Regions from separate parts of the Nonomuraea sp. NPDC049625 genome, predicted to be linked through region 2. Evidence: riboswitches for the same ligand, from Rfam matches in the RefSeq annotation. Region 2 holds a riboswitch; each other region holds the start of a gene.
What was found. Region 2 has a riboswitch for S-adenosylmethionine ahead of AB0J87_RS45400 (GNAT family protein). Riboswitches for the same ligand answer to the same signal wherever they lie in the genome.

Region 1 (2,196 bases), on a different contig from region 2:
CCTCACATCCGCCGTCGGCCTCACCCAACAGGTGCCGGACGAACGGGTGCGCGCAGAACTTGCCGTCGCGCACCCCGATGCCGTACTCGCCGGACAGCACCTCGGCCACCTCGCGGGCCGAGTAGCCGGCCACGGTGAACGACACGATGCCGACGCGCGGGTGGTCGTCCCCCCACAGCGACAGCTCCCGTACGCCCTCGATCGAGGCCAGCCCGGACCGCAGGCGCGCGATCAGCCGCTCCTCCTCCCGCACCAGCGCGGTCCAGCCGGTGGCCGTGAGCGCGTCGCAGGCGGCGGCCAGGGCGATGGCGCCCAGCACGTTCGGGGTGCCCGCCTCGTGGCGCGGCTCCGGGTCGTCGTGCCACTCGGTGTCGTCGCCCACGGAGCGCACCGCGCCGCCGCCCTTGAGGTACGGCTCGCCGTCCGCGAGCCAGTCCCGCCGCCCGACCAGCACTCCGGCGCCGAACGGCGCATACAGCTTGTGCCCGGAGAAGGCCACGTAGTCCAGGTCGAGCGCGGTCAGGTTGAGCCGCCGGTGCGGTACGAGCTGGGCGGCGTCCACCAGGATGCGGGCGCCGTGCCGGTGCGCGACGTGGGCCAGGGCGGCGATGGGCCACAGCTCGCCGGTGACGTTGGAGGCGGCGGTGACCACGAGCAGCTTGGGGCCGTCGATGCCGGCCAGGGCCGCGTCGGCGGCGCGGACCGCCTCGCCGGGGAAGGCGGGCGGCGCCAGCCGTACGGACTTCTCCCAGGGGAGGAGAGAGGCGTGGTGCTCGGTGTCGAAGACCACGGTGGTGGTGCCGGCGGGCAGGCAGCGGGCCAGGAGGTTCGTGGCGTCGGTGGTGTTGCGGGTGAAGATCACGGCGTCGTCCGGGCGGGCCCCGACGAACGCCCGGACCGTGTGGCGGGCCTGCTCGTAGCGGGCGGTGGTGAGCTGCGAGGCGTAGCCCGCGCCCCGGTGGACGCTGGAGTAGGCCGGGAGCGCGGCGGTGACGGCGGCGCTGACCGGCTCGAGACAGGGGGCGCTGGCGGCGTAGTCGAGGTTGGCGTAGCCGACGAGCCGGCCGCCCTTGACCGGCACCTCGAGGTCGGCCCCGAGCACGGCGGGGATCGGCCTGCCCGTGGCGACCGGAACGGCCTCGGCCTCGGCGGCGCGAGCGGGGACGGAGCTGAAGATCGTCAACGTGGACACGGCACATCTCCCTCAGGGTCATCGGACCCCTGGAAGCAGCCACGGAGCCCGCGCTTGCCCGCCACACTTCGTGACGGACCAGGTCTTCACCCGGGGCACCCCGCCGCGGACGCGAGGGTTGCCGGCCAGCTAGCCGGGGCTTGTCGCTGGCACTCATGACCTACGGCGGAGACTATAACCCAATCCCCTCCATCGATCGCAAGTCGGTGAACTTATCCGGCGGCTGACTCGTTGCTACCGGAAATCCCGCTCATGTGTCATGGAGGTGCGTAAATGTTGGACTGGGTAACCGACCCGCAGATCTGGATCGGTTTCTTCACCCTGGTCGCCCTGGAGATCGTGCTGGGGATCGACAACATCATCTTCATCTCCATCCTGGCCGGGAAACTACCTCCCGAACAACGGGACAGAGCCCGGGTGCTGGGTCTGGGCGCGGCGCTGATCACCCGGTTGCTCCTGCTGCTCGCCCTGTCGTGGGTGGTGCAGCTCACCGAGCCGCTGTTCGCCGTCTTCGGTCACGAAATATCGGGACGCGACCTGATCCTGTTGCTCGGCGGACTGTTCCTGCTGGGCAAGAGCGTCACCGAGATCGGCCACAGCATGGACGGCCCCGTGGGCAAGGACGGCAAGAAGGCCGCGGCCGCCTCCTTCGCCTCGGTGATCATCCAGATCATGGTGCTGGACATCGTGTTCTCGCTCGACTCCGTCATCACCGCCGTCGGCATGGTCGACACGCTCGGCGTGATGATCGCGGCGGTCGTGGTGGCGGTGCTGGTGATGCTGTTCGCGTCGGGACCGATCAGCAGGTTCGTGGACCGGCACCCGAGCATCAAGATGCTGGCGCTGTCGTTCCTCGTGCTGATCGGCGTGGTGCTCATCGCCGAGGGCTTCGGCCAGCACATCCCCAAGGGCTACATCTACTTCGCGATGGCGTTCTCGCTCGTCGTCGAGCTGCTGAACATCCGGATGCGGAGCAAGCGGACGGCGCCACAGGAGGACCTCAC
Region 2 (2,196 bases):
CATTTCATAACAGAGCCAAGGGAGTACGCCACCATGTCCATCACCCTTTCCGACCAGGACAAGCTCACCCTGCGGACCGCCGCGTGGGGCGCCGTCTCCCTGATGTCCGCCGCCGGCGCCGCCGGCTCGGCCCACAAGGTCGCCACCGAAGGCTCCATCGCCCTGACCTCCGCGACCGGTCTGGTCGGGCACGTGCTCGCCAAGGCGCCCAAGGGCGTGAAGTACGGCAAGTCCGTCGCCGACCTCGCCGACCTGGTGCTGCCGGCTCTGACCGCATCCATGAACCTGCTCAAGCAGCAGGATGCGGCCGAGGCCGACAACTTCCGCAGCACCGTCAGCGTCGCCCTCGAAGCAGCCGCCCACACTCACCAGGGTCGGCCCAGCCCTACCCTGGCCGAGATGACCCGCAAGATCACCGCAGCGCTCGACGCTGCTTGATGGGATGTCAACCTCGTGTCGCGGGGTCCACTCCGGACCCCGTGACAAGGCGGCGTGACGGGTCAGGCACGGGGCGAGTCCCGCCACCGGGCGGCCAAGTTGGTGGGCGCCGAACTTACCGACAGGCCGTGTTCAGACGCTCAGGGGCGTCTCACCGCACCCAGCCGAAGTTTCTCAGAGGGCCGGCGAACGGGAGCTCACGGCGGTGAGACGGGCTTGCAGTGCCGGTTTGACGGTAGGCCAGTCTTCGGCGACCACTGCGAACATGGCCGAGTCACGGATCTTGCCCTCCTCGCCGCGCGCCCACGACATGGACCAGGCGCGCAGCACGCCCTCGAAGGGGATGCCGAGGCGTTCCAAGGCCTGGCGGCACCGGTGGTTGCGGGCGTCGGTCTTCAGGTCGACGCGGGCGACGCCGAGCGTGTCGAACGCGTACGACAGCAGCAACAGCTTCGCCTCGGCATTGATCCCGGTGCCCTGCGCCGAGGCGGCCAGCCAGGTGAAGCCGATCTCGATCGCGCGCAGGTCCGGCCGGTCCGGCCACCTGCGGGGATCCCACAGGCCGGTGCAGCCCACCGCCTTGCCGTCGCTGAGCCGAACCTGCGCGAATGGGGTCAGCCCGTCGCGGACGAGCTGGGCCGCCAGGTAGTCCGGTATCTCGCGAGCGCGAGGCACCAGCGTGAAGTCGTAGGACGACCGATCCTCCTCGGCCGCCTCCGCGAGATCCGGCGCATGTCGCATCGCCAGCGGCTCCAACCGCACCAGATCCCCGGAAAGGACAGGAACATCAAGCCGCACGCTCATCAGCTCTCCCTCATCGTTCCTGGCATTGGCACCTTTCCCGCGGGTTTCCCGCCGGGGAGGTTGCCGGACCGTCACAGGGCCAGGTCCCTCAGATCCTCTGGATGAACTACCGAGTCGAGATCATGCCTGCACAGGCGGACACCGTCAATGCGCTTTCCATGGACCGCACTTGAACGGGGCAGAGGAGCTCTACCCAATGTGGGAAGCGTGGCAGCTGGACACACCCGGCGCGCTCTGGCCTTAAGACTCATGGCGGCCCAGGCGTCGGGAGTGCTCACCACCGGCGGCTACCGAGAACCGGGTCTGCCCGATCAAACCCTAGGCGTTGATCGACTTGCCGAGGGCGCTGCTCGCGAGCCAGTCGTCCCATGACTTCGCCCACGGCGTCGGCCCGTTGCCGAACTCGAGCTTCCGCGACGTCCCTGTGACCTCGATGATGTCTCCCCGCTGCGTGAAGTTGTAGAACCAGCGGGCGTTGGCCATGCTGGCGTTCACGCAGCCATGGCTGACGTTGCTGTTGCCCTGCGCGCCGGTCGACCAGGGCGCGGCATGGAAGAACATGCCGCTGTAGGTCATCCTGACATTCCACTTGGTATGGGCGTAGTACTCGCCGGGCCTGCCGATGGTGGCCGAGTCCATGAGGGTCGACGCGGCTTTCTCCTGGGCGATCATGACGCCGGACCAGCTCTCGTCGCCCTTCTTGCCCAGGCTGACCGGGATGGCCTTGACAACCTTGCCGTTCTCCCGCACGACCGCCCGGTGGGTGGCATTGCGGATCTTGGTGATGTGCTCGTCGCCGACCGTGAACGTCAGGGTGCGGTCCCTGGTGCCCCACAGGTCCCGGCCCGCCCGCAGCCCGGCCAGGTGCGCGACCACCGTGACCTTCTCGCCGACCGGCCAGTACTCGCGCGGCCTGAACTGGACCTCGCGGTCACTCACCCAGCTCCACGCGCC
Region 3 (2,196 bases), on a different contig from region 2:
AGCGCCAGCGCGAACGCGCCGTTGTAGTCGCGGTAGGACTCCCACTCGCGCTCGAACCTCGTGCCGAAGTTGGGTGAGTTGGGGATGTCGTAGAGCAGGTGGTTGACGAACCACAGGGTGGAGTTGGCCACGGCGTTGTAGGCGCGGTGGAAGGTGGCGGGCGGGATGTCGAGCATGCGCACCGGACCCGTGTCGTAGCCGGCGTGGTCGATCCGGCCGCCGGGCACCAGGCGCACGGCGCTGCGGTCGCCGTCGGACAGCGCCGCGCACACCCACAGCATGCCGTCCTTCCTGGCCACCTCGGACAGTGCCGAAACCAGGCCGCCGCCACCGCGTTTCATGGTCAGCTCGCCGTCGTCCGAGACGGTAAAGGAAACGGGTCCTCTGTTGGAGGCCACCAGGACGCTGTTCATCTACGCTCCCTTCGCCCATAGGATCCCAGCTATGGCGCTAGATGAGCTAACCGAGGAACTCGCCCGCTCGGCCGCAGGAGGAGATCATCGCGCACTTGGCGAGCTCCTGGCGCGGATCGAGCCCGATGTGATGCGACACTGCGCCCGGATCCTCCCCTATCACCAGGATGCCGAGGAAGCCTCGCAGGACACGTTGCTGGCCGTGGCGCGCAACATCGGCCGGTTCGAGGGCCGGGCGCGGTTCAGCACCTGGCTGCACATCGTGACGGCCAACTGCGCGCGCACCACGTACAGGTCGCTCAAACGCCGCGCGGCCGAGCAGACCTCGGACGAGCTGCCCACGCAGAAGCCCGACGTGGCGCGGGTGAGCGTGATCGCGGGCTCGCGCCTCGACCTGCTCGACGCCATGGAGGCGCTGGAGGCCGACAAGCCCGACCTGGCGCAGGCGCTGGTGCTGCGCGACATCGTCCAGCTCGACTACAACGAGGTGGCCGAGCAGCTCGGCATCCCCCTGGGCACCGCCAAGTCGCGCATTCACCAGGCGCGCAAATACGTGCAGGGAGTGCTGGGTGATGATTATCGCTGAGACGCCACGTCTCGCATCTTGAGACGGGTGGCCATTTGGGCCCCATGGACGGGTAGAGTCCTTTTCAACAACTGAATATTGCTCATCCAGAGGGGTGGAGGGACCGGCCCTGCGAAGCCCCGGCAACCCTCCCGGTTTGAGACTCGCGACAGGGCGAGGCCGACCGGGACAAGGTGCCAATTCCGGTCTGCGGTCAAGGTGGCCGCAGGCGAAGATGAGGGAAGGCCTCGCTTCATGTCGCTCGACTTTGGTCCTGCTGTCGGTCTGTCCTGCCGTGAGTGCGGCACGCGCTACCCGCTCGGTCCGAGCTTCGCGTGTCTGGAGTGTTTCGGGCCGCTCGAAGCGGCCTATTCCTTCGGTACCGTGACCCGCTCCGACATCGAGTCGGGCCCCGCCAACATCTGGCGTTACCGGTCGCTGCTCCCGGTGCCGGTTGACGTCGCCAGTAAGCCCAATATGAACCCCGGCTGGACCAAACTGGTCAAGGCCGGAAACCTCGGACGCGCACTCGGTCTCAAGAACCTGTACGTGAAGGACGACTCGGGCAACCCCACCCATTCCTTCAAGGACCGGGTCGTCGCCATCGCCGTCGAGGCGGCGCGTAACTTCGGCTTCCACACCCTTTCCTGCTCCTCCACGGGCAACCTCGCGGGCGCGGTCACCGCGGCGGCGGCGCGCGCCGGGCTCGAGGCGTGCGTGTTCATCCCGGCCAACCTCGAAGCGGCCAAGATCGCCATGGCTCGCGTGTTCGGCGGCAAGCTGATCGGGATCGACGGCACCTATGACGAGGTCAACCGGTTCTGCTCCGAGCTGATCGGCGACCCGCTGGGTGACAAGTGGGGGTTCGTCAACGTCAACCTGCGGCCCTACTACGCCGAGGGCTCCAAGACGCTCGCGTACGAGATCGCCGAGCAGCTCGGGTGGCGGTTGCCCGAGCAGATCGTCATCCCCATCGCCTCCGGCTCGCAGCTCACCAAGATCGACAAGGGCTTCCGCGAGCTGGTGCAGCTGGGGCTGGTCGAGGACACGCCGTACAAGATCTTCGGGGCGCAGGCGGCCGGGTGCTCGCCGGTCTCCACCGCGTACAAGGCGGGGCACGACGTCGTGCAGCCGGTCAAGCCCGACACCATCGCCAAGTCGCTGGCCATCGGCAACCCGGCCGACGGGCCGTACGTGCTCGACATCGCCCGGCGCACC

Region 1: another riboswitch for S-adenosylmethionine. It lies ahead of AB0J87_RS46305 (aminotransferase class V-fold PLP-dependent enzyme); the one in region 2 lies ahead of AB0J87_RS45400 (GNAT family protein).
Region 3: another riboswitch for S-adenosylmethionine. It lies ahead of thrC (threonine synthase); the one in region 2 lies ahead of AB0J87_RS45400 (GNAT family protein).

The regions. Positions count from the first base shown of each region.
Region 1 covers NZ_JBFAOQ010000015.1:47,600-49,795, forward strand. Annotated here, with positions in the region: gene AB0J87_RS46305 (aminotransferase class V-fold PLP-dependent enzyme) at 1-1,111, opposite strand, end outside; SAM riboswitch class IV at 1,238-1,353, opposite strand; gene AB0J87_RS46310 (TerC family protein) at 1,466-2,196, shown strand, end outside.
Region 2 covers NZ_JBFAOQ010000014.1:254,173-256,368, reverse strand. Annotated here, with positions in the region: gene AB0J87_RS45405 (hypothetical protein) at 34-438, shown strand; gene AB0J87_RS45400 (GNAT family protein) at 613-1,242, opposite strand; SAM riboswitch class I at 1,250-1,350, opposite strand; gene AB0J87_RS45395 (Ig-like domain-containing protein) at 1,561-2,196, opposite strand, start outside.
Region 3 covers NZ_JBFAOQ010000041.1:29,250-31,445, forward strand. Annotated here, with positions in the region: gene AB0J87_RS63600 (trehalose-6-phosphate synthase) at 1-413, opposite strand, end outside; gene AB0J87_RS63605 (RNA polymerase sigma factor) at 445-999, shown strand; SAM riboswitch class I at 1,079-1,220, shown strand; gene thrC (threonine synthase) at 1,234-2,196, shown strand, end outside.